4 regions of the Sporomusa sp. GT1 genome follow, and region 4 is predicted to be linked to each of the others. Evidence: a T-box and tRNA genes for the amino acid it is inferred to sense, from the RefSeq annotation. Region 4 holds a T-box; the other regions hold tRNA genes.

Region 1 (6,064 bases), on a different contig from region 4:
GGTAGTCGATTCGTACGAATTCGGCCGGATGCTGGTATTAGACGGTGTTTTTCAAACATCTATTGTGGATGAGTATATCTACCATGAAATGATTGCCCATGTGCCGCTATGTGTACATCCTAACCCTAAGACTGTCCTGGTTATCGGCGGTGGTGACGGCGGTACGATTCGTGAAGTGGTTAAGCACCAGTCGGTCGAGGTGGCGGAAATGGTAGAGATTGATGGCACGGTGGTTGAGGTTTGTAAAAAGTATTTGCCGGAAATCAGTGTGGCGCTAAATGAAAGCCATCCGAAGCTGCGTCTTACAATTGGTGATGGCATTAAGCACATGCAGGAAGTGGAAAACAAATACGATGTTATCATTGTCGATTGTTCTGATCCTATTGGTCCCGGCGAAGGCCTGTTCACCCATGCCTTCTACCAGAATGTACATAAGGCCTTGAAAGCAGATGGACTGTTTGTACAGCAGACAGAGTCGCCGTTTTATCATCAGGAACTGATAAAACGGCTGCAAACCGATATTTCCTCACTGTTCCCGATTACGCGCTTATACCTGGCAAATATTCCGATTTACCCGAGCGGTCTGCACTGCTTTACCATCGGTTCCAAGCAGTATGACCCGGCTGCAGTCGATATCTCCCGGATACCGGAGATTGCCGATACCCGCTACTATAACCGGGATATACAAAAAAGCTGCTTTTCCCTGCCGAACTTTGTGCGGGAATTATTGAAGCAAGCTTACGTGTAACGGAAAAAGCGCGATGCCACACTATGACTGCTAAATGACAGCGGGAAAGGAAAGCTGCCGGTCATGCAGGCTGTTGTGAGGCAATCGCGCTTTTGGTAATTTACGGAGCAATGTACTACATCAGGTTTTCCGGATTTAGCCCTGCCAGTGCAGGCAGTACGAACCGGCCGTCTTTACGGATGAGCTTGTCGTCAAAGTAGATTTCACCGCCGCCGTATTCGGGATTTTGAATGCAGACAAGATCCCAGTGAATGGCTGATTTGTTGCCATTAAAGGCAACGTCATAAGCATTGCCGGGAGTAAAGTGGAAGCTGCCCTTGATTTTTTCATCAAAAAGAGTATCTTTCATCGGGGTTTCAATATAGGGATTAACGCCCAGGGCAAATTCGCCAATATAGCGGGAGCCTTCGTCGGTGTCAAATATTTTATTGATTTTTTCGCTGTTATTGGCAGTAGCCTTGACGATTTTGCCGTTTTGGAATTCCAGGCTGATATTTTCGTAGGTGAAGCCTTGATATACTGCCGGCGTGTTATAGGTAAGGACGCCGTTTACCGAATCTTTGACAGGCGCGGTATAGACTTCGCCGTCCGGTATATTTCTGAGTCCGGAGCATTTTACAGTCGGAATGCCTTTTATGGAAAAGGTGAGGTCGGTGCCGGGGCCGGTAATTTTGACTTTATCGGTTTTTTCCATAAGCTCAATTAAGGGGTCCATAGCTTTGGCCATTTTGGCATAGTCAAGGTTGCAGACATTGAAATAGAAGTCTTCAAAGGCTTCGGTGCTGCTGTTAGCCAGTTGTGCCATAGAGGCATTAGGCCAGCGCAAAATGCACCATTTGGTGTCGGGAACGCGGATGTCAAGATGTACAGGCTTAACCCAGTTTTGCTGGTAGCTTTGCAATTGAGCAGAGGGGACATCAGCCATTTCGGTAATATTAAAACTGGCTCTGATGGCAATATAAGCATCCATCTCTTTCATCCGGGCCTGTTCCCAGGAGGCAGCCAATTTCAGTTGTTCCGCTGAGGCGCTCATCAGCAGCGCGCGCTGTAACTGACTGTTTTTAATTTCGAGAAAAGGGATGCCGCCGGCGGCGTAAGCTTCATCAACAAGGGCTTTAGCCAGCGGAAGAGCATCGTCATACATTTCAATTAATATTTTTTCGCCAGGCTTAAGGCTGGTTGAATAGCCAATCAGGTTTTTGGCGAGAGTTTTGATTCTTGGATCCAAAATACGACCTCCTTACAGGTTGTTAACTATCCTATATCAGTATTTGATGTTTTAGCAAAAATATCCTTTGCATTTATTGGGCTATTACATAAAAAAAATGCCGTAAGTGCTTGCAATTTTATTTTTCCTAGTATATAATTCATTATGTCATAATAATTCCTCGATAGCTCAGTCGGTAGAGCAATCGGCTGTTAACCGATTTGTCGTAGGTTCGAGTCCTACTCGAGGAGCCATATGGCCCGTTGGTCAAGCGGTTAAGACACCGCCCTTTCACGGCGGTATCAGGGGTTCGAATCCCCTACGGGTCACCATAAGCAGCGAACCAGGTTCTCATGAGCTGATAGGCGAAATGAGAACCTGTGTAAGTCGCTTACTTCCGAGCGGAAGTGAGGAAGCGTATTCCTTGATCAATTAATTAAATGGGCGATTAGCTCAGCCGGGAGAGCGCCTGCCTTACAAGCAGGATGTCGGCAGTTCGATCCTGTCATCGCCCACCATAGAAAAGCTTCAGATATCATAATATATCTGAAGCTTTTCTGTTTTTTGCTTGTGAAAAAGCACACCAATGCCGTAACTTGCAGGAAAAGTATGAATTTTGGCGAATCATGTCAAAAAGGTGGTGGAATTTGGTGCAGCTTTCCAAATCTAAACATACCGTAGCGATGCTGTTTGTTGGTATAGGACTTTTAGTAATAATGTGTGGACTTATTGTGAATTATTATAATTATCAATACCAAAATGTAGTGGCAACTGAACGGGAACAGCTGGCTACAGTTGCCGAGTATTTGAACTTGTATTTTGATACTAAATTAATAGGTCTAAAAGTGTTAGCCGGTTCTCCTAATGTACGCAGTCTTGAAGTGGAACGGGTTCGCAGTGATTTGCTGTCAGCCGCCGCAGTGTTGGGAGTAGATAATGTTGCTGTATTTGACCCGAAGGGTAACTTAATTGCTGATTATTACTCCAACTCCGGTTCTGTACCGTCGGCGGCCGGCGATCCGAAGCTGGTGGAGACGTTTGCTGCACCACTGGCAGGGCAGACAGAGATATCCGGCAGGATCGTGCATCAGAGCCTGGAAAACGCTTATATAAACTTGCGGGTTCCTGTCATGAATGAGAATAAGGTTATTGCAATATTAGTAGCGTATGTACCGATTAGTGATATGTCGATGGCGCTTTTCCAGGGAAATATAGCCGAATGTCAGTATATCTTCATTCTGGATGCCAGCGGCCAGTTTATTTATCATTCGCGTCTGGCTGAATTGTATCCGGAAAACTCTTTATTAAAAGATCAGCTAAGTGGCCTGCTGTTTAACGGAGAAGGTGTAGTGCAATTTAATTCGATGGTGGATGGGGTAGACAAGCTGCTGATACATACTGCTTTGAATAATGCCACCTGGCAGGTGGCAACGGCTGTGCCTCTGCATGTTGTATATGCCAGAGTGCTGCGAGAATCCATGGATGATGTAGAGAATCTCCTGCTGCTCTTGGTTTGCTTTGGCCTCTTATATGGTGTGTGGCGGCAGGCAAAACGCCATGAGCGTGAGCGTGAGCAGCTCAGGCTGGAGCGCATGAAATGTGTTAACCAATTGGCGGCTGGAATTGCCCACGAAATCAGGAACCCGCTTACCTCCATAAAGGGCTTTATTCAGCTTATGGCCCGCCGTACCGACAAACCGCCAACGCCGGAACACCTGGAAATTGTGCTTGCTGAAATTGGCCGGATTGATAATCTGATCAGCGAATTTCAAATGCTGGCGCGTCCGCTTAAGGAACCGGTGTTTGAAGAAGTGAATATCTGTAAATTATTAGAAAATGTAGTTTTACTTATGGAAAGCCAATTGCATACTAAAAATATTACCTTGCAATTGCAGTTGCCTCAGGGACACTGTTTGACTTTTGGGGATATATCGCAGTTGAAACAGGTATTTATTAATTTATTGAAAAATGCCATAGAAGCTGTGCCGTTTGCCGGCATTATCAGTCTTGCCGTCAGCAGACAGCAGGATATGCTGGCAGTGACGGTGGAGGATAATGGTGAAGGCATTGCGGCAGCAGTTGTCGAAAAACTGGGAACTCCCTTCTTTACTACCAAAGAAACTGGTTCCGGTTTGGGGCTTTCGGTATGTTATCGCATAATCCAAAATCATGGCGGGACTATCAAGGTTTTTAGTGAGCAGGGGAAAACGACATTTACCGTGTTTTTGCCGGCGGCTGTTGAAGATGAAGCTGTTGAGGCGATATGCTGTTAGCAGTCTGCCAAGTTTAGATTTTTGGTGTATAATATAGTTATATATGCTAAAGCAGCCGGAGGGGAGCTGCGGTTTCACCAGAGTTGGTTTGGAGCGGGGGGTGTTGGTATGGAAGCAAAAGAACGGCGTGAAAAAATTGCCGGTTTGCTAAAAGCAAGCGGGCAGCCGATAACCGGTACGATACTGGCCAGACAGTTAGGAGTAAGCCGGCAGGTTATTGTGGGGGATATCGCCATTTTGCGGGCAGCAGGGCTTGATATCTACGCTACTCCTCAGGGTTATGTTATGTTACCGGCGACTGCCGCTCCGGCGGTTATTACCGCCAAATTTGCCTGCCGTCATGGCGTTGAGCAGATGGGGGAAGAACTGGCAATAATTATTGATAATGGCGGCAAGGTACTTGATGTCAGTGTGGAGCATCCGGTATATGGGGAGATTAAAGCCAACTTAATGCTGGCTTCCCGGCGTGACTTAGCCGAGTTTTTACACAAATCAGCAGAAGGCGGGGCTGCACCGCTTTCCCTTGTTACCGGTGGTGTGCATTTGCATACAGTGGAAGCCGCATCAACGGAAATTATGCAAAAAATCGCAGCAGAGCTTAAGAAAACCGGAATATTGCTGTACTAACTCTGGTTTATAAAAACAACGCTGTCAGTTTACGGAAGCTGACAGCGTTGTTTTTTTTTTGCTTTGGTGCTAAAACTAAGTTAGTTAGTGCAGATTATCTATAGTTTTTTAAAAAAAGTAGTTGTCTTTCACGCAGAAGAGAGCTATAATAGCTGACAAGACAGTTGTAAAGACATGGGGGTTTTGGTATGGATATAATACATCGGTTGGAGCGGATTCCGGTTAGTCGCTTTCATTATAAGCTGCTGGTTTTGACCGGATTAGGCTGGCTGTTTGACGCTATGGACACAGGCATTATTGCTTTTGTGCTGCCTGTATTGGCAAAGGAGTGGGGATTATCTGCCACGCAAATGGGTTTTATCGGCAGTATGGGGCTGTTGGGAATGGCAGTCGGTGCGGTACTTGCCGGTTCGGCGGCCGATCGGTTTGGGCGCAAAACGGTATTTTCGGTTACTTTGGTTGTTTATAGTGTAGCTACCGGCTTGTGCGGACTGGCCTGGAATTATGAATCTTTACTTTTTTTTAGATTTCTGGTAGGTTTTGGTCTGGGGGGAGAACTGCCGGTAGCGGCAACACTCATGGCCGAATATTCGCCGCCTGCCAGCCGGGGGCGGTTCATTGTCTTATTGGAAAGCTTCTGGGCGGCCGGCTGGTTGGCAGCAGCACTCATCTCTTACTTTATTATTCCCCGGTACGGCTGGCAGATGGCCTTTTTCATTGGTGCGCTGCCGGCGCTGTATGTGTTTTTTATCAGATTGGCCATGCCTGAATCCATTCGCTTCCTCATGGATAAGGGACGCCAGCAGGAGGCTCTGGCGATTGTCGGCAAAATAGAACAGTCGGCAGGGGTTGCGCCAGCTGTACAGCCTGCAGCTATGTCTAACACCACTGTAGAATCTGCCGGCACTAAGGTGGTATTTAAGGAACTATGGACTCCCCGGTTTGCCAAACGCACAATTATGCTCTGGATCATCTGGTTTGGCATTGTTTACTCCTATTATGGTATTTTTACCTGGCTGCCGTCGCTGATGGTTCAGCAGGGGCATACGGTAATTAAGACTTTTGAATATGTATTAATTATGACGGTGGCGCAATTGCCCGGTTATTTTAGTGCGGCTTACCTGGTTGACCGTATCGGCCGGAAAGCAACTCTGGCGATCTATTTGGCGATGAGTGCGGTCAGCGCTTATTTCTTCGGTCAAGGCGGCA
Region 2 (6,064 bases), on a different contig from region 4:
GACAATAACTTCCCAGCCGCCGTTTGGTACCGAAGCCAGACTGTGTATTCCTTTCGTGCCTCAAATATCAACCGTTCAGGAGAAAGGAGTGTATCATGAAAACAAAAGCTGTGATTGTTGATGATGAACTGCCTATTTGCGATGAAATTGAATTTCTGCTAAGCCAGCAGAATGATGTTGAAGTATGTAAAAAGTTTACCAGTTGCATAGATGCGCTTGTTTATATTTTGGACAGAAAGCCCCAATTGGTGTTTTTGGATATCAATATGCCCGGTATGTCTGGTATGGAAATGGCGCAAAAGCTAAGCATCCTCCAGAATCCCCCCTATATAGTCTTCATTACCGCCTATCCTGAACATGCTGTCGAAGCCTTTAATACCCCGGCTGTCGCCTATATTACCAAACCTGTTACACAAGAAAAACTCGCCAAGGCATTAGCCAAAATCCGCAATCTGTCTGCAAAAGCTCCTCCGGAAAAAGGGACACTGACAGCAAAAGTCTGTGTCGTATCTGGTGATAAAATTGTGCCGCTAAATAAAAAGGATATTGTTTTTATTTATGTCAAAGACAAAAACGTTTATGTACGCACCCATACTAACGAGTTCTCAACAATGTTAACATTACAGGAATTTGATAACCTCTTGACTGAAACTAACTTTTTCCGCATCCACCGTCAATATGTAATTAACTTAGATGAAATACTGGAAATTACCCCTTGGTTTCACGGTTCCTATCTATTACGTATGAATGATTTCTCTAAACAGGAAGTGCCTGTCAGCCGCAACCGGGTAAAAGCCTTTAGGACAGCGCTTGGGCTTAAATAGATAGTGGCAAGGAGGTTTAGCCGTGGGATTAGGTCTGAAAGCTAAACTTACAGTGTTTGCTGTAGGAATAGCTTTATTGGTCTGTTTAGTGGCAAGCATTCTCATTATCAGAGATATGCAAATTCAGATTGAAACAGCGATGGCCGAAAAATCCAAATCAGATCTTGCCACCGCACTGGAAATTACCGATTATATGCTTCCCGGTTCCTGGCAGGTGAGAAATGGCGAATTATACAAAGGACAGTATCGCATTAATGACAATACCGAGCTGGTAGACAAGATTGCCCGCTTAACAGATGATACGGTTACGATATTTTTAAATAATACCCGTGTGGCTACCAATATCATGCGGGACGGCACCAGAGCAACCGGTACAGTTGCTGCCGACTATGTTACCGAGACAGTGCTTACCAATGGCAATCTCTATATTGGAGAAGCGGAAGTTGTCGGCGAAAACTACCAGACTTGCTACGCCCCGCTTAAAGATGATTCCGGCAACATTATTGGCATGTTCTACATCGGCGTCTCGAAAAAATTGGCAGACCAGCTTAGACACAGCTTTACATCGATTGCAGTATTATCTGCTCGAATTGCCTTGCTGTTCGCATTGGCTGGCACCTGCTTTATCCCGTTGGATACCTGGTCAATCGGCTTTGACAATCGTCCTGTGCTCTGTTGGAAGAAAAACTCTAAACATGGAAAAACGCCACGCTGATTGCGTGGCGTTTTTTAATCTTATAATCCTATATCTTACCTTACTTCACTGTTATTTCTTCTGTAGCTGCAATTTTGGCAGCTCCGCTTGATTCAAACTTTTTATTGCTAAGAGCCAAGGTAATGAGCAAGCCAAGGAACAAGAGTATCGCTGCCGCCACGAAGGTGTACTGGGCAGCCTGATTAGCAAAATTATCTTTCAGAAAAGCTACGATTTGCGGACCAACGATACCGCCACAGCCCCATGCGGTAAGAATGGTGCCATAAACAATCGGCATCAGCTTCTGACCGAATACATCAAGGACAAAGGAAGGCATAGAACCAAATCCGCCGCCATAGCAGAGCAGGACATAGCAGACAAGTACACCAAAGACAATAGGATTGCTAACAAACAGCAAAGCAATAAATACCAGCAGTTGTGTACCGAGAATGAGACGGAATGTCTGAACCCGGCCGATTTTATCGGATAAACCGCCCCAGAAGAAACGGCCTACACCGTTAAAGATGGAGCTAACGGCAATTAAGGTAGCACCGGCAGCGGCCAACCCGGCAATCACCTGCGGGTCTGACAGGGTGGCTGGATCCATAGTCTTTTTCAGAAGATCCTGTAATAAAGGAGATTGGAAACTGATAAACATAATACCTGCAATAATATTAAAGAAGAAAACGGTCCACATCATCAGAAATTTACCGGACATAATACATTCTCTCGCTGTAATTGCATCCTGCGAAGCTTGCGCTGACGCTGAAGTGGCCGGAGGGGTATAGCCTGGCGGCACGAAACCAGCAGGCGGATTAATCATGTAGTAACCTGCCGGTAAGGTAATGAAGAACATGACCGTACCTACATAAGAAAATACCAGAACAAGATTGCCACCTGTCATGCTCATAAAGATGGGAGCCAGAATTTTTGCCATAATGAGGGCGCCAAAACCAAAGCCCATAACTACCATACCGGTAATAAATCCCTTTTTGTCAGGAAACCACTTGGCAGCAGTTGCTACCGGAGTTACATAACCAAGACCCAAACCAATCCCACCAATAACACCATACCCGACATAGAGGAGTCCTAGGCTTTTGATGGAAAGCGCATAGGCAGCAATCAGATAGCCGAGACTGAATAAGAAACCGCCTGTCATGGCAAGCTTGCGCGGTCCGAATTTAGGAAGATTAATGCCGCCCCAGGCTGCAGCCAGCCCGAGAGAGAAAATGGCCAGGCTAAATGCCCAAGCTGCTTCGGAGTTAGTCCAATTGTTGGCATCCATAACTGGCTTTTGGAAAAAGCTCCAGGCATACACAGTTCCCAGGGCAACCTGCAGCAAGGTACCCATGATGGCTATCACCCATCGGTTTGGAATATTTTGTTTTTCTGTTCCCATAGTTCTTCTCTCCTTTACATAGTTCCATTGGTAATAGTAACTTTTGCTTGTCAGCTGACATCGGAGCAAAGACGGTATTACAATAAAATGGTTTTGTGGCAATTGAGTATATACGAAATATTCGCATTACTTAAGCGACATGCTTCCGGCGCCGTGAAAGCTGCCACCCTATCAAATGAGACCTCTTTTACATTACTATTATAGCCACCATCAAAACAATCCCGCCACACTATCCTGCTGAACGGTATAAACTTCGCGCCGAAATGACCCATTTACCAACCGATGTGTCATTGTTTCTCAGCATCGAATATTTTACCAAACAAAAAAATAAGCTTCGAGACTACTCAAAGCTTATTTTGTGGTGGGCGATGACAGGATCGAACTGCCGACATCCTGCTTGTAAGGCAGGCGCTCTCCCGGCTGAGCTAATCGCCCATAATTTGCAAAAGGAGGTTCTTCGCTTTCGCTCAGAACTAAGCGATTCGCACAGGTTCTGGTATCGCTTTCGCTCTCCAAAACCTGGCTCTCTGCTTATCACTCAGGTTCTCATTTCGCCTATCGGCTCGTGAGAACCTGGTTCGCTGCTTATGGTGACCCGTAAGGGAATCGAACCCTTGATACCGCCGTGAAAGGGCGGTGTCTTAACCGCTTGACCAACGGGCCATGAACAATTCTAACAAGGAATACTCTTCTTCACTACCGCTCAGAAGTAAGCGACTCACTCGGGTTCTCATTTCGCCTATCGGCTCGTGAGAACCCGGTTCGCTGCTTATGGTGACCCACGATGGACTCGAACCATCGACACCCTGATTAAAAGTCAGGTGCTCTACCGACTGAGCTAGTGGGTCGTCTTCACAAGATAGAATTATACAAGATACATATAGGCTTGTCAATAATATTTTCCGGAAAAATCGCAAAGTCAAAAAGAGATAACCCGCCAATGCAGGTTATCTCTTTTTGTTAATAGTTTAAAACATATCGGCAAGGATAATTGTCTGCTCGCGGCCAGGGCCAACAGAAACGATCCCGATTTTAATATCGGCAACCTCGCTCAGGCGTTCAATATAACGGCGGGCATTAAGCGGCAGCTCATCATAGCTTCGTACATGGCTTGTCGGCTCCTCCCAGCCTGGCAGTTCCTCATAGATCGGCTCAACCTGGGCAAGCACCTTAAGGCTGGCAGGGAATTCATTCAGGAGTTCGCCTTTATATTTGTAACCGGTGCAAATCTTGAGAGTCTTTAAGCCATCAAGAATATCCAGACGGGTAATTGCCATATAGTCGATTCCACTCACATAACCGGCATAACGCACTACGCAGGCATCCATCCAGCCGCAGCGGCGCGGACGTCCGGTAGTGGTGCCATATTCATGCCCCCGTTCCCGGATAGTGTCACCAACTTCATCATTAAGCTCGGTCGGGAAGGGACCTTCACCAACACGGGTGGTGTATGCTTTCACTACACCAATAACCTTATGAATTTGGGTTGGCCCTACTCCGGCACCGATGCAGGCACCGCCGGCAATCGGGTGTGAAGAGGTTACATAGGGGTAAGTTCCATGGTCTAAATCCAGAAGGGTGGCTTGCGCGCCTTCAAACAGCACTTTTTTATCGTTTTTGATAGCCTGATGCAGCACAGCAGCAGTGTCTGTCACATAGGGTTTAAGTTGACGGGCATATTCCAGATACTCTGCTTTTACTTCTTCATAATCAAAGCCTTCTACCCCATAAACCGCTTTCAGCAAATGGTTTTTGGCTTCCAGGTTATACTCCAACTTAGAGCAGAATTCTTCCTCATCCATCAAATCAACCATGCGGATGCCGGAACGGGAATTCTTATCCATATAGCAAGGGCCGATTCCCCGCTTAGTGGTGCCGATTTTTCGGTCGCCGCGGGACTCTTCCTCCACTTCGTCAAGCAGACGGTGATAGGGCATGATTACATGGGCGCGGTTGGACACTTTAAGGGCCGAAGTATCGATGCCTTTGTCCTGCATCCCTTTCAGTTCTTTAAGCATAACCGCCGGGTCAACCACCACACCGTTGCCCACTACGCAGGTTTTACCGGAATATAATATGCCTGACGGCAATAAATGCAGCTTAAACTCATTGCCATTAACAACAACGGTATGACCGGCATTGTTACCTCCCTGGTAACGAACAACCACATCGGCCTTTTCGGCCAGAAAATCAACAATTTTACCTTTACCTTCGTCGCCCCATTGGGTGCCGATAACCACTACAGAAGACATAGGATCAATCCTTTCTCTTTCTTGTTAAAATATAAGGTAAACTAAAATTACCGGTTTGCTTTATAAGCCAAACCGGGCCATGATGGTATCTACATGTCTGAGATAATGGGAATATTCAAAGCACTCTTCAATCTCTGCCGGGGATAAATATTGTTTAATATCCGGGTCGGCAATTACATTACTTTTAAAGTCGGCGCCTTCCAGCCATCTGGCCATAGCATTCCGCTGTACCCAGCGATAGGCCTCTTCCCTGACGGCACCTTTGTCAACAAGCTTTAAAAGCACCCGTTGACTGAAAATCAAACCGCCGGTTTTTTCAATATTGGCTTGCATGGCATCAGGATACACCAGCAGACGGTCTACAACATCGGTAAGAATTCTCAGCATGTAATCCACTAAAATAGTGCTGTCAGGCAAAATGACGCGCTCCACCGAAGAATGGGAAATATCCCGTTCATGCCATAGCGGCATATCCTCCAGAGCAGCCAGCGCATTGCCGCGTACCACCCGTGCCAGACCACTGACACGTTCACAGGTAATTGGATTGCGTTTATGCGGCATGGCTGAGGAGCCTTTTTGGCCGGGATGGAAATATTCCTCCGCTTCCCGGATATCAGTCCGCTGCAGATTTCTAATCTCAGTGGCAATTTTATCAAGTGAACCGGCCACAATAGCCAGAGTGGTCAAAAACTCTGCATGACGGTCACGCTGAATAACCTGAGTGGCTAATTTAGCCGCTTTAATGCCCATTTGCTGGCATACATGGGTTTCGATATATGGATCAATATTGGCATAGGTACCGACAGCACCTGACAGCTTGCCAATAGCCACTGCCTCTTTGGCCCGTTTGACGCGCTCAATATTGCGTTCTGTTTCATCAAACCATAAAGCAAAT
Region 3 (6,064 bases), 490 kb from region 4:
GGAGTCGCCATTGACTCAGTCATATTTAAATATGTACTTATTATAGCATAAAAAATCCTTTTGTCTAGATACTAAATTACTTTTTTCTATTTTTACTCATTCCCCTTGTCCATGTGGCTGTTTTCCCCCATGCCCCATTCTGGCAACCAGGAGCATTGCCAACAGGATAACAGATACCCCACCTACCATAACAGGTGTCGTTACTATGTGGCGCGGTAAATATTCATATAAGCCGGCTACACCAAAGAAAATAAAGATACTAGCGGCAACCCATTTTACTAATCGCTCAGGAATCTTCTTGCCTAGCACTACACCAATAACTATACCGATGGCATTGGCAATCATCATGCCGACTGTGGTTCCCAGCCAAACAGGTATGATTTGATTGGCAAACTGAGCTGCCAGTGCGACGGTGGCCAACTGGGTTTTGTCTCCCATTTCTGCAATAAAAAAAGCGATAGTGACTGTCCAAAAGGGGCTGCGGTTAGTCTCTTTATCTTCACCGTTAAGTTCATCTCCCCGGATTGTCCACAAGCCAAAAATAATAAATGATGCCGCAGCAGCAATCTGCACATATTGTAACGGCATGAATAGCGTTATGTAACTACCAACAACTACAGCAAAGAGATGATTAAGAACGGTGGCTACGAAAACACCGGCCAAAACGGTAGGCCACGGATAACGAGTGGCAAACGCCATGCCCAGCAATTGTGTCTTATCCCCCATTTCAGCAAGTATAACAAAGGTAAGTGATGTAATAAATGCTGTCAAAAAGATTCCTCCTTAACAAGGTTAACTCATCTACTAGTATGACCAAAATACAATAAGTTTTCAACCCCAAAACTTTACATTTGAATTTGATTCAGTTATGCTATTGCTATAATCGGTGGAAAAGGATGTGATTACATGGAGCTATTGGAAGCCATTAATAGCCGCCGCTCAGTACGAAGTTATACCAGCGCCCAGGTAGATAAAGCAACAATTGAAAAACTGCTCGACGCTGCCGTACAGGCCCCCAGCGCTATGAATTCCCAGCCTTGGGCCTATGCTGTAATTCAAAATGCCGCCCTGCTCAAAGAATATTCCGACCGCACCAAGCAACTTCTCCTGGCATCGCTGGATAAATTTCCGCAGCTCAACAAGTATAAAGCAGCATTTGAAAACCCTGATTTCAATATTTTTTACAATGCCCAGTCACTGGTAATTATCTTTGCCAAGCCTGGATCTCCAAATGGTACTGTGGATTGCTGTTTAGCCGCACAAAACTTTATGCTGGCAGCACACAGCCAAAACCTTGGCACCTGTTGGATTGGCTTTGCCCAGAGATTTTTAAGTCTGGCTGAAATCAAGGAAGAACTCGGCGTCCCGGCGGAATATGAAGCGGTAGCCCCGATCATCGTAGGTTATCCGGAGGTCAAACCGCCGGCAGTACCTAAAAAAGCTCCGGAAATTTTATTCTGGAAATAATACAAAACCCGCAGCCAAAATGCCTGCGGGGTTTTTTTATCATGATAGAAAGTATAACTTTCACCTGGATAAGGGCAACATCGGCTTGTGCTTTCGCCAAAGGCTCGGCGCAAGCCGTGTTTTCTTTATGCTTGTCTGAGTAGTCAATAAGCCGAGTTCTGTTCCGCGTTAGCGGTGATGATCATTTATCTGGGCCGGCAGTTGCCTGACAGCTCAAGCGACACAACCCGGAAGGCTCAGCGGGCAGCTTCATCCCTTCCCTATTCGGTCTTGCTCCAGGTGGGGTTTACCTAGCCAGTCAGTCACCTGACTGCTGGTGCGCTCTTACCGCACCGTTCCATCCTTACCTAACCAAGGTTAGGCGGTCTGCATTTCTGTGGCACTTTCCCTGAGGTCGCCCTCGCTGGACGTTATCCAGCACCCTGCCCTAAGGAGCTCGGACTTTCCTCGAGTGCAATCAAGCACCCGCGATCATCTTTCGTACTCAGAGGTTAATCAACCGGATATTTATTATATCACTTGTTCAACACTAAATCAATAAGAACTAAGCAGTACTAAAACAAGAGTTACTCCGGTCAAGACACAGCTGTATTAATAGGATCTAAATACATCCTGCTGTACATTACTAGCCATAATTTGTACATTCCAGTTTTTTTTGCCGGCACACAGGGTTAAATACCTGACCACACTTTCCACCACCGGTTGTTCGGTAGCAAAATGACCGGCATCTATAATAACCATCCCCTCAGCAATTGCCTGCTGGGCATCATGATATTTTACATCGCCGGTCACCAGGACATCGGCTCCCGCCTTACTTGCGGCTTCAATCAAACTGGCCCCGCTGCCACCGCATACCGCCACAGTGTTAATTACAGCATCGGCCGGACCTGCCACTTTAATTGCTTCAACAGCTAACGCCGTCTTTACCTTCTGTATAAATTCTGCCAAAGGCATTGACTCTGTCAGGCGGCCAACACGTCCCAAACCGTGACGAAGGCCGCTATTTTTAAGTACATATTCATCGTAAGCAACTTCTTCATAAGGATGGGCCGCCAGCATGGCAGCAATCACCTCAGAGCGCCGCGATTTTGTGACAATGGTTTCCAGCCGGTATTCCTCAACAAATTCAAGCTTGCCCTGTTCACCGATAAATGGCGCAGTCCCGGCAAGCGGTAAAAATGTGCCGATCCCCTGAGTCTGAAAAGTGCAATGGCTGTAATTCCCAATATGCCCCGCACCAGCTTCAGTCATAGCCATGCGCACCTGTTCGACATGGGAGGCAGGAACAAAAACTGCCAGCTTGTGCAGCGGCTCCTGATAAACCGTCGTCAGCGGCGCAATAGCCAGCAGATTGAGTTTCCGGGCCAGTACATCATTCACTCCCCCGGGCGCACTGTCAAGATTGGTATGGGCGGTATATACGGCGATTCCATGTTTAATTAAAGTGGACAACATACTTCCTAATGGCAAATCGGTGCGAAGCTGCGAAATTTTTTTAAATATTAGCGGGTGATGGGCAACAATCATGTCAGCGCCTGCCGCGATTGCTTCACTAATAACCGCCATATCTACATCCAAAGCTACACTGACTTTATGTATAGTCTGTTCCGGACTGCCAACCAACAGACCAACATTATCCCAATCCTCTGCCAAATAACCAGGAGCTAACTGCTCAAGCCCGGCAATAATATCACGGCATTTTACAGACATGCAAGCTTGTCCTCCAATTCTTTCAGTTTTCCATTAAACTCTCTGTATTTTACAGAATTAACGGCTTCCGTACTGCCGGCCATTGCCGAAAGTACGCCACGCAAATGACTGATCAATTCTTCGATATGCTGTTTCAACAGCGGATGCCTTGTATGCCAGAGCAGCGGTCCAATTTCATATAATACCGGCTCCACTTGCCGGCTTATTCCTTGTTCTGCCGCAATGATCTGATATAACCGCCCATCCTCTTCCACCAATTGTTCATCAACGATGTGCCAATTGTTAATACATAACCATTCTCTAACAAGTGCGGCAGCAATCATGGGTTGTAAAATAAGGCGTTTAATGCTTATCGTCACCTCTGGCCGGGATGTCAAAATGTCAATAATATTTGCCCCACCCATGCCGGCAATCACAGCGACGTCGGCTTCACCGGGGCTAAGTACCTCAAGGCCATTCCCCTGCCGTACGGAAACCTGTTCTGCCAATTGCCGGGATTCCACCGCGTTTTTCGCCGATAGATAGGGGCCATAATGGATATCTCCGGCAATAGCGCGGGAAATAACATTCCTGGTAACAAGATATATTGGCAAATAAGCATGATCTGTACCGATATCGGCCATAGTTGCTCCGGCAGGAACCATGTCTGCAATGGTTTTTAATCGTTCGCCCAATTTCATTGTGTATCCTCCTGTCGGTTTGTCCTTGTTATTATTTCGCCTGGTGGCTAAAAAATCCTTTCCTCCTATATAGTAAGAAAAATCGCTGACGCGCAAAATCATTCTATTAGACTAAACAAAAAACCTGCGAGCTTAACTTCGCAGGTTTTTATGGTGGGCGATGACAGGATCGAACTGCCGACATCCTGCTTGTAAGGCAGGCGCTCTCCCGGCTGAGCTAATCGCCCGGGTAATTAGAATAAAGGATGTTCTGCGCTACCGCTCAGAACTAAGCAATTCGCACAGGTTCTGGTATCGCTTTCGCTCTCCAAAACCTGGCTCTCTGCTTATCACTCAGGTTCTCATGTCGCCTATCGGCTCGTGAGAACCTGGTTCGCTGCTTATGGTGACCCGTAAGGGAATCGAACCCTTGATACCGCCGTGAAAGGGCGGTGTCTTAACCGCTTGACCAACGGGCCAGAACAAATGGTGGGCCCACCTGGGATCGAACCAGGGACCAGCCGGTTATGAGCCGGCTGCTCTACCGCTGAGCTATAGGCCCTAGAGAGATTAAAACAGGTTTTCCGAAGAAAGCCTGTTTGGAAACATAGTTAGAAACGTATAGGATAGGATGTTCCGCGCTACCGCTTGGAACTAAGCGATTCGCACAGATTTCCGCGTCGCTGTCGCTCCTAGAAATCTGGCTCTCTGCTTATCTGCTTATGGCTCCTCGAGTAGGACTCGAACCTACGACCGATCGGTTAACAGCCGATTGCTCTACCAACTGAGCTATCGAGGAATATCGCCAACGTTAATTATTATAAGATAATGTATTTATTACGTCAAGTAGTTTAGCAAATTTATTCAAGGAAGTCTTTTAATTTCTTACTGCGGCTTGGATGACGAAGTTTCCTCAGTGCTTTAGCTTCTATCTGGCGAATCCGTTCACGGGTAACGCCAAAATACTGCCCCACTTCTTCGAGAGTACGAGCCCGGCCATCATCCAGGCCAAATCTGAGACGCAGCACTTTCTCTTCACGCGGAGTAAGTGTTTCAAGCACTTCCTCCAGCTGTTCCTTAAGCAACATAAATGATGCTGCTTCAGCAGGAGCAGGCGCGTCCTGGTCTTCAATAAAGTCGCCTAAATGAGAATCTTCTTCTTCACCAATAGGCGTTTCCAATGATACAGGTTCCTGCGCGATTTTCATAATTTCCCGTACCCGCTCGACACTAACATCCATAGCTTTGGCAACTTCTTCCGGCGATGGTTCACGCCCAAGTTCTTGCAGCAGCTGGCGTGACACGCGAATGAGCTTGTTGATGGTTTCCACCATGTGCACTGGAATACGGATAGTACGAGCCTGGTCGGCAATAGCTCTGGTTATGGCCTGGCGTATCCACCAGGTAGCATATGTGCTAAATTTATATCCCTTGTTGTAGTCGAATTTTTCTACAGCCTTAATTAGTCCCAAATTACCTTCTTGAATAAGATCAAGGAACAGCATCCCCCTGCCAACATACCGCTTGGCAATACTTACAACCAGTCGTAAATTAGCTTCTGCAAGCCGGCGTTTGGCCTCCTCGTCTCCTTGCTCCATACGCTTTGCCAGTTTCACTTCTTCATCAGCGGTTAAGAGCGGTACCCGGCCAATTTCCTTAAGGTACATACGAACAGGGTCATCGATGTTAATGCCTTCAGGAATGGTGAGATCTATATCTACTTCTTCGGCTGTGGATTCAATCTCAGCCATGTCAGGGCCTTCAATCAATTCACTGTCCGGGGCATCATCAACAATTTCAATACCTTTATTGCTAAAGATTTCATACATATCATCAATTTCATCAGGACTCATATCATCGGTCTGCATAGTATCCATAATTTCGGCATATGTTAACACACCGCGTTTTTTTCCTTTATGCAATAGCTCATTGACATGCTCGCCTGAAGTATTTTTCTTATCGGCCATAGTTTTCCCCCCTTCCCGTGGCAATCGACAGTAGTTGATTTATCCATACCTGCTTATTAGTGATGCAATTTGCTAATTTCATGTTTAATTCGCTGACTTTCCGCCAGTTCCTGCAGAAAGCTACTATCCCCCATGCGTTCTAATTCGTCGGCCATCAGCCGGTGTTGTTCGTACAATGTTGTTAAATGAGCTAACCTAATGGTTTTTATACAATCATCTACTAATTTGACTACATCCTCAAACTGTATTTCCATTAACATA
Region 4 (6,064 bases):
GGGCGACATCGGCAATCGTCGAGCCGCAACGGTCAGTATGCTCCAGGGTGACATTGGTAATAACTGAAATTTCGGGAATAATTACATTGGTTGAATCCAAGAGGCCGCCCAGTCCCACTTCAATAACCGCATATTCGACACCTGCTGCCGCAAAATAGTAAAAAGCGGCGGCAGTAAGTACTTCAAACTCAGTCGGCTGTTCAAAACCTTCTGTCAGCATTTGTTCAACAAAGGTGCTCGTATAAGTAAGCGCTTGAGCAAAGGCTTCCCTGGTAATTTCCTGTCCATTGATTTTCATCCGTTCAGGATAGTCGGTAAGATGCGGCGACGTGTACATACCGGTTTTTATCCCGCTGGCCGACAGCATGGCTGCCAGCATGGCGGTTGTGGAACCTTTGCCGTTTGTACCGGTAACATGGATGGTTTTAAAGCGGCGCTGGGGCTGTTGCATGAGTTCCAGGAGCCGCTCAATCCGGTCCATTCCCAGATTAATGCCGAATTTACTCAGGTTTTCGAGGTAGGCTAACGTTTCTTCATAAGTCATATGCTGCACCTCCATATTAATATAAGGGTACTAGTAGTCCACCAAGCCCAAATCCGCAGTGTTCTATTCATCCTACGTCTTTAGACTTGGCAGACTACAGGCACTTGCTACAATTGGGCTAAATAGGCCAGGCGCTCTTTAATGGCTGCCTGTTTTTCCAGATACTCAGTTTGTTTGGTCTTTTCTTTCTCAATAACCTCTGCAGGAGCTTTGGCGGTAAAGGCAGGGTTATCAAGTTTGCCGGCAATACGGGAAAGTTCTTTGTCCAGACTGACCATTTCTTTGTTTAGCCGGGCTGTTTCTTTCTCAACATCAATCAGTCCCTTAAGCGGCAGGTAAATCTCCACGCCATTTGCCACTGCGGTCATAGCGTTCTCCGGTGTGGCGGCATCAATGGCAAGAATTGTCACCGGCTCGGCGGCAGCCAATATTCTGATATAGTCACTATTGGCTTCAAGCCGGGTTTTAAGCTCAGCAGCGGCAATCTTTAAAATAACCTCACTCTTTTTCCCCGGTGGCACATTGACTTCGGCCCGCATATTGCGCACCGCTTTAATTACTTCCATCAAAATACCCATAAGCTGCTCATCCTGAGGGTAAGACAGTTTTGTGTCTTCCACCGGCCAGCTATTGGTCATAATACTAAGCCCCTGGTGCGGCAGGCTCTGCCAGATGGCTTCGGTGATAAAGGGCATAAAGGGATGAAGCAGGGTTAGCGTATTACCTAATATATAACTGAGAACATACTGGGCCACTTTGCGGCTTTCAGCATCTTCCTTATTATAAAGACGGCCTTTGGCCAACTCAATATACCAGTCACAGAACTCGTCCCAGATGAACTCATATACCATGCGGGCAGCTTCCCCCAGCTCAAACCTTTCCAGATTGCGGGTAACATCCGCCACCGTCTGGTTATAACGGCTCAAAATCCATTTGTCGGCAAGGGTAAAGGCTTTGGCATCTGGTACAAATGCCGGGTCAAAGCCTTCCAGGTTCATCAGCACAAACCGCGAAGCATTCCAAATCTTGTTGGCAAAGTTCCGGCTGGACTCTACCCGTTCCCAGTAAAAACGCATATCATTACCAGGCGTGTTGCCGGTTACCAGCATAAAGCGCAAGGTATCGGCACCGTATTTATCTATCACGTCTAACGGGTCAATACCGTTACCGAGCGATTTACTCATCTTCCGTCCCTGACTATCACGTACCAGACCATGAATAAAGACATGCCGGAAAGGAATATCCTCCTGAAACTTCAGTCCCATCATGATCATTCTGGCAACCCAGAAGAAAATAATATCATAGCCTGTCACCAGTACACTGGTCGGATAAAATTGTTTTAACTCGGCGGTATTTTCCGGCCAGCCCATGGTGGAAAACGGCCATAACGCCGAACTAAACCAAGTATCCAGCACATCGGGGTCTTGTTCAACACTGCCGCCACACTTGGGGCAGGCGGTAATGTCATCCCGGGATACGGTAACTTCGCCACAATCACAATACCAGGCCGGAATCCGGTGACCCCACCAAATCTGACGGGAAATACACCAGTCCCTGATGTTCTCCAGCCAATTGGTGTAAGTTTTAGTAAAACGCTCAGGTACAAATTGAATGCTGCCTGAAGTTACCGCCTCAATCGCCGGTTTGGCCAGCGGCTCCATCTTGACAAACCACTGTTTCGATACCAGCGGCTCAACAATTGTGCTGCAGCGCTGGCAATGGCCGACAGCGTGATTGTGTTCGTCAATTTTTACAAGATAGTCCTGAGCTTTGAGGTCCTCAACAAGCGCCTTACGGCATTCATAGCGGTCCATGCCGGCATATTTACCGGTATCTGCGGCCATGGTGCCGTCAGGATTCATAACAATAATTTCGGGAAGCTTGTGCCTTAGTCCCATGTCAAAGTCATTGGGATCATGCGCCGGCGTCACCTTTACCGCACCTGTACCAAAGGAAGGGTCAACATATTCATCAGCCACAATTGGCAGACGACGGCCTACCAGCGGCAGCACCAGATATTTCCCCAGCAAATGTTTATACCTGGCATCCTCAGGATGCACAGCCACTCCGCTGTCTCCCAGGATGGTTTCCGGCCGGGTAGTGGCAACAGTTACATACTCGCCGTCAGCACCTTCTACCGAATAACGGACATGATACAAATTACCCGGCTGCTCCTCATGCTCTACCTCAATATCACTAAGTGCCGTATTACAGCGCGGGCACCAGTTGGTGATACGGTTACCCTGGTAAATAAGCCCTTGCTCATACAAGCTGACAAATACTTCACGGACGGCCTCTGAGCAGCCCTCATCCATGGTAAAGCGCTCACGCTGCCAATCACAGGAAGCACCCAAACGCTTGAGTTGATTGATGATGCGGCTGCCGTACTGGGCTTTCCAGTCCCATACCCTGTCAATAAAGGTTTCGCGCCCTAAATCATAGCGGGTTTTCCCCTCCTGGGCCAGCATTTCTTCCACCTTTATCTGGGTGGCAATCCCTGCGTGGTCGGTACCCGGCATCCACAGCGTATCATACCCCTGCAGCCGCTTAAACCGGATAAGAATATCCTGCAAGGTGTTATCCAGGGCATGGCCCATATGTAATTGTCCGGTAACATTGGGCGGCGGAATAACAATGCTGAAAGGCTGTTTATTTGGATCTGTTTTGGCATGAAATAAGTTATTTTCTTCCCAGAATGCATACCATTTGGCCTCAACGGCCTGTGGGTCATAAACGGTTGGAATATTGTTCTTCTGTTCCATATGTCCTCCTTGAATATATGTTTGCGCATAAACTGGCGTCAGAGTTATTGCTGCTATAATTTAAACAAGAAAAAACCGCTGAGGCGCGCAAAAATTATAATTTTTGTTAGAATAAAAAAATTCTTTTCATCCACTATAAGGACGAAAAGAATTAACTTCCGCGGTACCACCTTGATTTTCGGCCAAAACCGAACACTTGCTCTGCCGTAACGGGGCAATCGGCCACGCCTACTAAATCGGTTCAGCGGGGCGGCTCCTGGATGACCTTCAGCTTGCACACAGAGAAACCTTCCAGCCTCGGGTTCCCTCTCTAAAACAGGCGCATCAGCCTACTTTTCCATTCTTCGCCGTTATTGTATGTAATTGGTTTTTATTATACCTGTTTAAAGTAAACCATGTCAAGATTTGAGGTTATCACGCGACTGCACAAGGTAACGCTCAGCTGCTGTTAAATCTTCCACTGTATTCACATTTAAGAAATAATGATCCAGGATATTCAGCCCAGTCATCTCAGGTTGCTCAACATAGGCGATATTTACATCTTGAAAAAAAGATTGAACACAGCAATGATCTTTATGAAGATGAAGCTCAATAGCCGCTATGCACTGCTTTGAATATATTGCGTGCAAAGGCTCTACACTTTCCCCGTTATGCGGAATAAGAATATCTTCCCCTGCTAACCGGTTCATCATATAGTGGATAAAGGCTTTTTCGATAAAAGGCATGTCACAGGCAAAAACAAATATATAAGGTGTAGGTGAACTAATCAGCCCTGCATGGATGCCGCCTAACGGGCCTTTATCTTTGACAATGTCACCAATCATGTTACACCCTAAATAAGAGTATTCCTCCGGATGATTGGTAATAATCACCGGTTTCTGCTGGAAAATGTCGGCCACTTTCCCGGCAACAATTTCGATTAACGGCCTGCCGCCCAGTCTTACAAAAGATTTATTTCTCCCCATTCGCCGGCTTTTCCCTCCAGACAATATGAATGGAGTAATAGTATGTTGCCAGCCAGGGTTTTCTTTGATTTTACTCAATAGAACCAAACTCCATCTCATAAATAGGGATTATGAATAATTATAATAAATGGTAGTATTTATGTCAAGATTGCGCTCATAGAAATAAAAGCAGCATATAATTAGGAAGAAAAAATTCTGGACTTCTGCATACAGTCGCTGCAAACGCCCGCGTTGCCCACCGGCTGATATTTCCGGCCGCAATCTTGGCAGACCGGCATGTTAAACAGCCCTACAATAGTCTCGGCTAACAAGCTTGCCGGCAATAGCGAGATTGCTCCCTGAGGACAAAGCACAGCACAAACACCGCAGTTTTTACACCTAGCCGGGTTATGCCTAATTTTGAAGATACCCTCCTTAGAAGCAGTAGCAATCGCACCCGCACTGCACACTTTGGCACACAGGCCGCAGGTATTGCATTTTTTCCCGACAGCAAGTTTTTTAAAAGTTGTCTGATTGTATAGCTCACTTTGATGCAACTGAGCAATACCACTCTTGCTAAATAAATCTCGGCGCGGAATTGGCCGCATTTCTTCGGCAGTCGCAAAGGCAATGTCCCTAATTGTCGAAACAGACGATTCCCAAAGCTTGGCGAAAAATTCACGGCGTGAAACCGCTTTTGGCGCCAAGCCGTCAAATTTTTGTTTGGCATTCACAATCCTTGGCGTACCGGAGCCCATAAGCCGGTTAGCTTCCGCTACCGTCCTTACGAGATGCTCGGCAATCTCATCACAGCACTGCCTGCATTCCTCCTGGTAGATTGCAACTTCCCGCCTGCCATCCTCAGCCGAAAATACAAGCGCCAAGAGCAAGGTCGGATCTAAAAAGCCCAAGCAAGGCCACAAACTGTCAGGTTGACAGCGTTGGCAGATTAGTCTTATGGGCTCCTGACTGGTGAATAGTTGCTGTACAGCTTCTACAGAATAACTGACTCCGCCGATTGCCTCAGCCGGACAGACGGCAAGACAGAGGCCGCAATTGGTACAATGGTTTCCTATTTCCAATGTCTCATTAATGCATTTAGCCGGGCAACTATCCCTGCAATCAGTACATTTTACCCTGGCAAAACGTTTATTTACACACTTTTGCGCATCAATTACAACCTTCATTTTACCTAGTGCCTTTCTTTTAAAAACTATACCGGCTCGAAATCCACAAAAACATCATAGAAAGCGAGACCCTTATAGCCTGTGCCTATATCCCCCATATCTGTCGGCAGACCTGCGTTTAAGGCGTTAAGGCTGCTATCTTTTCCCGGTCGCCAGCCTTGGTGGCAAACTAATACATCTGGCGGTATATCCTGGGAAATACAAGCTTTGAGAGTTATTGCCCCCATGCTATTGTATACTCTTATCTGCTGTCCATTTACTAAGCCTTTCTGCGCCGCCGTCTCGGGATTGATGAATACCATTTGTTCCGACGCTTTAGGCCAGGCTGTGATATTCTGAAATTGCGAGTTAAGTCCCTGCTGCGCGTGTGAGGTTATGAACCAATACGGATACGTACCATCAGGCACAGCCCCTGGTCTATATTCAGGCAATGCCGTTAGGCCGTTAGCCAGCGCCTTAGTCGAAAAAAACTCAAACTTGCCTGAGTTGGTCGCAAAGCGCTTATCCTGCCAAGCCGTTCGCGCAATAGCTGCCCGTCTTGGCCCGGTGCCCAATTCTGACCAGTGACTAATCCCGAGCAGGGTATACACGTTCTCGTTAAATTCGCTATCCAAAAAGTCGGCCGGT

What was found. A T-box is a leader RNA that pairs with one kind of tRNA and senses whether it is charged. The one in region 4 lies ahead of GT1_RS02650 (valine--tRNA ligase), so its partner is inferred to be a tRNA-Val.
Region 1: it encodes a tRNA-Val, which carries the amino acid that the T-box ahead of GT1_RS02650 (valine--tRNA ligase) is inferred to sense. The anticodon was not compared.
Region 2: it encodes a tRNA-Val, which carries the amino acid that the T-box ahead of GT1_RS02650 (valine--tRNA ligase) is inferred to sense. The anticodon was not compared.
Region 3: it encodes a tRNA-Val, which carries the amino acid that the T-box ahead of GT1_RS02650 (valine--tRNA ligase) is inferred to sense. The anticodon was not compared.

The regions. Positions count from the first base shown of each region.
Region 1 is NZ_BMBX01000015.1:11,907-17,970, reverse strand. Features, by position in the region: gene speE (polyamine aminopropyltransferase) at 1-748, shown strand, start outside; gene GT1_RS15450 (aminopeptidase) at 864-1,976, opposite strand; tRNA gene GT1_RS15445 (tRNA-Asn) at 2,134-2,209, shown strand; tRNA gene GT1_RS15440 (tRNA-Glu) at 2,213-2,287, shown strand; tRNA gene GT1_RS15435 (tRNA-Val) at 2,398-2,473, shown strand; gene GT1_RS15430 (PAS domain-containing sensor histidine kinase) at 2,582-4,228, shown strand; gene GT1_RS15425 (transcription repressor NadR) at 4,337-4,855, shown strand; gene GT1_RS15420 (MFS transporter) at 5,044-6,064, shown strand, end outside.
Region 2 is NZ_BMBX01000012.1:94,336-100,399, reverse strand. Features, by position in the region: gene GT1_RS14220 (histidine kinase) at 1-121, shown strand, start outside; gene GT1_RS14215 (LytTR family DNA-binding domain-containing protein) at 96-824, shown strand; gene GT1_RS14210 (cache domain-containing protein) at 847-1,539, shown strand; gene GT1_RS14205 (OFA family MFS transporter) at 1,580-2,917, opposite strand; tRNA gene GT1_RS14200 (tRNA-Val) at 3,277-3,352, opposite strand; tRNA gene GT1_RS14195 (tRNA-Glu) at 3,506-3,580, opposite strand; tRNA gene GT1_RS14190 (tRNA-Lys) at 3,690-3,765, opposite strand; gene GT1_RS14185 (adenylosuccinate synthase) at 3,886-5,169, opposite strand; gene purB (adenylosuccinate lyase) at 5,230-6,064, opposite strand, start outside.
Region 3 is NZ_BMBX01000001.1:10,169-16,232, forward strand. Features, by position in the region: gene GT1_RS00060 (TMEM165/GDT1 family protein) at 97-771, opposite strand; gene GT1_RS00065 (nitroreductase family protein) at 907-1,467, shown strand; RNA gene rnpB (RNase P RNA component class A) at 1,600-1,954, opposite strand; gene GT1_RS00075 (Nif3-like dinuclear metal center hexameric protein) at 2,059-3,177, opposite strand; gene GT1_RS00080 (class I SAM-dependent methyltransferase) at 3,168-3,857, opposite strand; tRNA gene GT1_RS00085 (tRNA-Val) at 4,009-4,084, opposite strand; tRNA gene GT1_RS00090 (tRNA-Glu) at 4,241-4,315, opposite strand; tRNA gene GT1_RS00095 (tRNA-Ile) at 4,324-4,398, opposite strand; tRNA gene GT1_RS00100 (tRNA-Asn) at 4,560-4,635, opposite strand; gene rpoD (RNA polymerase sigma factor RpoD) at 4,697-5,803, opposite strand; gene dnaG (DNA primase) at 5,860-6,064, opposite strand, start outside.
Region 4 is NZ_BMBX01000001.1:503,042-509,105, forward strand. Features, by position in the region: gene GT1_RS02645 (folylpolyglutamate synthase/dihydrofolate synthase family protein) at 1-544, opposite strand, end outside; gene GT1_RS02650 (valine--tRNA ligase) at 652-3,306, opposite strand; T-box leader at 3,441-3,660, opposite strand; gene GT1_RS02655 (molybdenum cofactor guanylyltransferase) at 3,705-4,370, opposite strand; gene GT1_RS02660 (ferredoxin family protein) at 4,451-5,437, opposite strand; gene GT1_RS02665 (molybdopterin-dependent oxidoreductase) at 5,464-6,064, opposite strand, start outside.